Marinobacterium aestuarii: one gene and its partner. The protein of the gene in region 2 interacts with the protein of the main gene of each other region in a pairwise test. Links are inferred from orthologs where the notes say so. Each region holds a gene or a part of one and is shown on either strand. Other genes may lie near its edges.

Evidence for each region.
Region 1: the proteins of hflK (region 2) and ftsH interact in binary tests that used the Escherichia coli proteins (3 or more experiments, as listed by UniProt). The link is inferred for Marinobacterium aestuarii from one-to-one orthologs.

Annotation. Positions count from the first base shown.
Region 1 is NZ_CP015839.1:5,069,852-5,073,132, forward strand. Bases 262-3,223 are described here. They hold ftsH (ATP-dependent zinc metalloprotease FtsH), read right to left. Parts: upstream 2,761-3,223; coding sequence 763-2,760; downstream 262-762. Other genes in these bases: folP (dihydropteroate synthase), read right to left, coding at 262-694; rlmE (23S rRNA (uridine(2552)-2'-O)-methyltransferase RlmE), read right to left, coding at 2,899-3,223. Outside these bases: more of folP, read right to left, coding at 1-261; more of rlmE, read right to left, coding at 3,224-3,281. UniProt on the Escherichia coli protein: Acts as a processive, ATP-dependent zinc metallopeptidase for both cytoplasmic and membrane proteins. Plays a role in the quality control of integral membrane proteins.
Region 2 is NZ_CP015839.1:4,014,183-4,017,350, reverse strand. Bases 207-3,055 are described here. They hold hflK (FtsH protease activity modulator HflK), read left to right. Parts: upstream 207-955; coding sequence 956-2,155; downstream 2,156-3,055. Other genes in these bases: hflC (protease modulator HflC), read left to right, coding at 2,155-3,030; hflX (ribosome rescue GTPase HflX), read left to right, coding at 207-871. Also shown: more of hflX, read left to right, coding at 1-206; A8C75_RS17475 (DUF2065 domain-containing protein), read left to right, coding at 3,159-3,168.

The DNA of each region.
Region 1 (3,281 bases), 1.1 Mb from region 2 along the record:
TGCGCGAGGTGCCAACCAGCAGCGGCAACTCAAGCTGTTGCAGGCGCTGCATTTGGTTCAGCAGGCGCAGGTTGTGCTCCAGTGTCTTGCCAAAGCCAAAGCCCGGATCCAGCAACAGACGATCACGACTGATTCCCGCCAGTTCGCAGGCCAGCACGCGCTGGCGCAGAAAGTCGCCAACCTCGGCAATGATATCCTCATAGTGTGGCGCCAGCTGCATGTCCGCCGGCGTATTGCCCTGCATGTGCATCAGACAAACCGGCAGCCCGGTTGCTGCTGCAGCCGCCAGAGCACCATCACGGCCGAGCGCACGGACATCATTGAGCATGCCCGCGCCCAGCTTTGCAGCTTCGATGAATACCTGTGCCGTGCTGGAATCAATCGAGACAATAACATCCAGCTCGCGCTGAATCAGCTCCAGTGCCGGCAGCACTCGGTCGAGCTCCTGCTGCATACTGACAGGCACAGCGCCTGGGCGGGTTGACTCACCGCCAAGATCGAGGATAGTCGCGCCCTCTTGCACCATCCGGGCTGCGCGCCCGAGTATTTTCTCGCAGGCGGGCTGCCCGGCCTGATACAGGGTGTTACCGTCCGAGAAAGAATCGGGGGTTACATTCAGGATACCCATGACCTGCACCCGGGACAGATCCAGCTCCCGTGCGCCACATTTCAGTTTGGTGTTACTCAATACCATTGCCTCCAAAACAAAAAGGCCAGCCCTGCCGGGCCAGCCTTTTTCGATACTAATCAGTGCCGGTTAGATCAGTGCAACTTGGGATCCGTTGACTCCGGCATATCCGGATCTTCCGCCGGAGGGGTCTCTTCCTTCCCGGCATCGACGTTCGACTGCTCATCCTTGTCGCCTGACTGCGCCTCGGCCGCAGGTGCAGACTTCTCATCGGCATCGGCAGCTTCAGTCGCCTGAGCGCTGCTGTCGGTGTCGACCCAGTCATCCGGCGGTGTCACTGGCTGGCGAGCCATCAGTTCATCCAGCTGGCCTGAATCGATGGTTTCGTACTTGATCAGTGCATGCGCCATGGCTTCGAGAATATCGCGATTCTGTTCCAGCAGCTGGTGCGCCTCAACATAACAGTCATCAATGATGCTGCGCACCACCGAGTCGATTTTACGCTGGGTTTCTTCAGACGTCTGCTTGGCAGGTGCGCCATAACCACGGGTGAACGGGTCGCCGTCTTCATCGTCATACAACAGCGGCCCCAGCTCTTCGCTCAGGCCCCATTTGGTGACCATGCTGCGCGCCAGACTGGTGGCACGCTGAATGTCATTGGAAGCACCGGTGGTAACGCCATCCTTGCCCAGGGTCATCTCTTCCGCAATACGGCCGCCATAGAGCGAACAGATATTGGAAATGAGCGTGCGACGGCTATGGCTGTAACGATCTTCCTCCGGCAGGAACATGGTCACACCCAGTGCCCGGCCGCGGGGAATAATGGACACCTTGTACACCGGATCGTGCTCGGGCATCAGGCGCCCGACAATAGCGTGGCCGGCTTCATGGTAGGCGGTATTCAGGCGTTCCTTGTAGGACATGACCATGGACTTGCGCTCGGCGCCCATCATGATCTTGTCCTTGGCTTTTTCGAACTGCAGCATGCCAACGGTGCGACGGCTGTCACGGGCAGCAAAGAGCGCCGCCTCGTTCACCAGGTTGGCCAGATCAGCACCGGAAAAGCCGGGCGTGCCACGGGCAATCAGTGCAGGCTTGACGTCGTCTGCCAGCGGTACCTTGCGCATGTGCACTTTGAGAATCTGCTCGCGACCACGGATATCCGGCAGGCCGACATGTACCTGGCGGTCGAAACGGCCGGGACGCAGCAGTGCAGGGTCAAGCACGTCAGGCCTGTTGGTGGCGGCGATGACGATGACACCCTCAGTACCTTCGAAGCCGTCCATCTCAACCAGCAGCTGGTTCAGTGTCTGCTCGCGCTCGTCATTGCCGCCGCCCATGCCAACACCACGGTGACGGCCAACAGCATCGATTTCATCGATAAAGATAATGCAGGGCGCATTCTTTTTCGCCTGCTCGAACATGTCACGGACACGGGACGCACCCACACCGACAAACATCTCGACGAAGTCCGAACCTGAAATACTGTAGAAAGGCACCTTCGCCTCGCCGGCGATCGCCTTGGCCAGCAGTGTCTTACCGGTACCCGGGTTACCAGACATCAGTACACCGCGCGGAATATGGCCACCGAGCCGCTGGAACCTGCCGGGATCGCGCAGGTAATCGACCAGTTCCTTGACGTCTTCCTTGGCCTCTTCCACACCGGCCACATCGTCAAAGGTGGTCTTGATCTGGTCTTCGCTCATCATGCGGGCTTTCGACTTGCCAAAGGACATAGGCCCCTTGCCACCGCCACCGCCCTGCATCTGGCGCATAAAGAACATGAAAACAGCAATGATCACCAGTATCGGGAATGACGCCACCAGTAGCTGGGTCCAGATGCTCTGCTGCTCAGGCTGCTTGCCTTCAATGATGACCTTGTGCAGCAGCAGGTCGTCAACCAGCTTGGGATCCTGCAGTGCAGGACGAATAGTCTCGAACCGCTCCCCATTCTGCCGCTGCCCCTGGATGGTATAACCATCGATGACAACCTTGGACACGCGGTCAGCCTGGACTTCTGCCACGAAGTCGGAATATGTAAGTCTGCGGGAATCTCCCTCGGCATTGAAGTTATTGAAAACGGTCAGCAGGACCGCAGCAATAACCAGCCAGAGGACCAGATTCTTTGCCATATCGTTCAAAGGACTACCCTCAATTGACGCTCAAGCACGAAAATTCGCGCTTCAAAAGTACACCAGTTTAACTGGCCTGACTACTTCACTCACCACCCTGTGCCATGACAGCCAGGCCGGCGCGGTACTACGGACTGTTTAGCCCTTGAAGCCTGTGCCGAGCAGGTAGACCTCACGGGAGCGCGCGCGCGATGCATCGGGCTTGCGGGTCACTACCTTGGTAAAGCTCTGCCGCACATCCGCGAGATAGGCATCGAACCCCTCTCCCTGAAACACTTTGACCAGAAAAGAGCCGCCTGGTTTAAGCACCTGACGCACCATATCCAGCGCCAGTTCAACCAGATACATTGCTGCAGGCTGGTCTATTCCGGACATACCACTCATATTGGGGGCCATATCGGAAATTACAAGGTCTGCCGGCGCATCCCCCAGCGCTGCCAGAATTTGCGCCAGCACGGCCTCGTCGGTGAAATCGCCCTGTACAAACTCGACACCGGCCAGCGAGTCCATCGACAGTATGT
Region 2 (3,168 bases):
CCTTGAGCGTCAAAAAGGCGGCATAGGTCTGCGTGGTCCGGGTGAGACTCAGCTTGAAACCGACCGCCGCTTGCTGCGCGCGCGGATGAAAAATATCGTCAAGCGGCTTGACCGAGTACGCCGTCAGCGTGACCAGGGGCGCCGTGCGCGACAGCGCGCCGAGGTGCCGACTGTATCACTGGTGGGCTATACCAACGCCGGCAAGTCGACGCTGTTTAACCGCCTGACCGAGTCCAGCGTTTATGTGGCCGATCAGCTGTTTGCGACTCTGGATCCGACGCTGCGCAAAATTCAGCTGGCGGATGTGGGGCCTGCAATCCTGGCGGATACGGTGGGATTTATCCGGCATCTGCCACACAAGCTGGTCGAGGCGTTTCGTGCCACCTTGCAGGAAACCTCTGAGGCGGATCTGTTGCTGCATGTGATTGACTGCTACGACGATGAGCGTGGCGGGCACATTGAACAGGTCAAGCATGTGCTGCAGGAGATCGGTGCCAGCGAAGTGCCCGTGCTGGAGGTCTACAACAAGATCGACATGCTGGACGGGCAGGAAGCGCGCATCGACCGTGACGACGAAGGGCGGCCCTGGCGCGTCTGGGTGTCTGCTGTCACGGGTGAGGGCAGCGAACTGCTCTATCAGGCGGTGAGTGAGCGGCTGTCGGATGATATTTTCCATCAGACGCTGAGCCTGCCCGCCAGTGCCGGTCAGCTACGGGCGCAGCTTTATGCGCTCAATGCGGTATTGCGTGAAAGTGTTGATGCCTCCGGGCAGATGCAGGTTGAAGTCCGATTGCAGAAGAAAGACTTGTTGCGGCTGCTCAGTCGACTCGGGATTCCATCCGAATCGTATCTGATGCAGGCTGTGTCTTGAGAAACTTGACTCAGGCTTGCGTGAGCCCTTGTGGCTATCTACAATTTTTTGAGTTGAATCAAGCGTTTTCTAACGGAGAGCACTATGGCTTGGAATGAGCCCGGCGGGAATGGGGACGGTAAAAACCATGATCCCTGGAATGGCGACAAGCGCGGCGGACCTGGTGGTCCTAAGGGTGGTGGGGATCAGGGGCCTCCTGATCTCGACGAGGCGCTGCGCAAGCTGCAGGACAAGCTGAACAGCATCTTCGGCAAGGTAAACACAGGCGGTGGCGGCGGTGGCGGTTCTTCGTCATCCGGCTCCGGCTTCCTGTGGGTGCTGCTGGTTGTGGTTGTGCTGGGTTGGGCGGGTATGGGTTTCTATACCGTCGATCAGCAGGAGCGCGGCGTAGTGCTGCGTCTGGGCAAGTACTACGACACGGTTAACCCTGGTCTGCAGTGGAACCCGCCGATGATTGACGAAGTCACCAAGGTCAATGTGACCCGGGTGCGTGCGCTCGATCATCGCGCCCTGATGCTGACTGAAGACGAAAACATCGTCGATATCGATGTGACCGTGCAGTACCTGATCATTGATCCCAAGGCGTACCGGCTGAACGTGCGCGATCCTGAAGGCAGCCTGGCAAATGCGTCCGAATCTGCGCTGCGCCAGGTCGTCGGTAGCTCGGAAATGCACTCCTTGCTGACCGAAGGTCGTGAAGCCCTTGGCTTTGCGGTACTGGACCGCCTGCAGGGTTACATGCAGAGTTATGGTACGGGGTTGAGCATCTCCAAGATCAACGTCAAGAATGCCCAGGCGCCGAGTCAGGTGCAGGATGCCTTCGATGACGTGATCAAGGCACGGGAAGACGAGCAGCGGGTCAAAAATGAGGCTGAATCCTACGCCAATGGCATAGTGCCGGAAGCGCGCGGTGAAGCGCAGCGCATGCTTGAAGAAGCCAATGCCTACCGTGAAGAAGTGCTGGCCCGGGCGGATGGTGAAGCCAAGCGATTCATCGCCCTGCTGGGCGAGTATCGCAAGGCGCCGGACGTTACGCGCGAGCGTCTGTATCTGGACATGATGCAGTCCGTGCTGGAAAACAACCCGAAAGTCCTGATCGACGTTGAGGGTGGTAATAACATGATGTATCTGCCGCTGGACAAGTTGATGCAGAACAGCAACGAGCGTCGCGACTCAAGCCGCGGTGCACGCCTGGATGATCAGAGTCTTCGAGAGCTGACAGACAAGGTGGCTGATGAAATGCGTGTACGCCAGAGTACCGTTACGCGTAGGGAGGGCCGGTAATGAAGCCTAGATCAATGCTTGTACTGGTCCTGCTGTTGCTAGTGTTCATGGTGGGATCCAAGTCGGTGTATATCATCAGCGAAACCGAACGTGCGGTCCTGCTGCGCTTCGGTGAAATCGTCAACGATGATGTCACCCCGGGTCTGCATTTCAAGGTGCCTTTCGTCAACGTGGTGCGCAAGTTTGATGGTCGCCTGCTGACGCTGGACGCCCGCCCGCAGTCCTTCCTGACGCTGGAGAAAAAGCGTCTGATCGTGGATGCCTTCGTCAAATGGCGTATTCAGGATGTGGGCAAGTACTACACGGCGACCTCGGGTGACGAGTTCCGTGCCGGTGATGTCTTGCTGTCCCGTGTGGAAAACGAACTGCGTAACCAGTTTGGTGCCCGTACCCTGAACCAGGTAGTGTCCGGTGAGCGTGAAGAGCTGATGGATCAGGTGATTCAGCAGCTCAGTCAGATTGCGCAGAATGAGCTGGGTATTAATGTTCTCGATGTGCGCGTCAAGCGTGTCGAACTGCCGGCCGAAGTCTCGGAGTCGGTATACCAGCGCATGCGTACCGAACGTGAGCGTGAAGCGCGTGAGTTGCGCTCCCGTGGTAAGGAGCTGGCTGAGGGTATTCGGGCTGATGCGGACCGTCAGGTGACTATCGTCAAGGCAAACGCTTACCGCGAAGCCGAGGAGACGCGAGGCGAGGGTGATGCGTCCGCTGCCCGTGTCTATGCCGATGCCTTTAATCGGGATCCGGAGTTCTACTCCTTCTCACGCAGTCTGACGGCCTACAGGGCATCATTCGGTGGAGAGAGTGGTGACGTGCTCCTGCTCAAGCCTGACAGCGACTTCTTCAAGTATCTGTCCAAGCCAACAGGGCCCTGATTCGACCCTGATAAGGCTGTAATGCAGCGGAACGGGTGCAAATTTGCACTCGTTCCGTGCTAGAATCCGCACACCGGGCCAAGACCCGGTTTTTTTGTGGCAGCGGGCTGCCTGGGACGGGATGCTTTATGTCTTCTG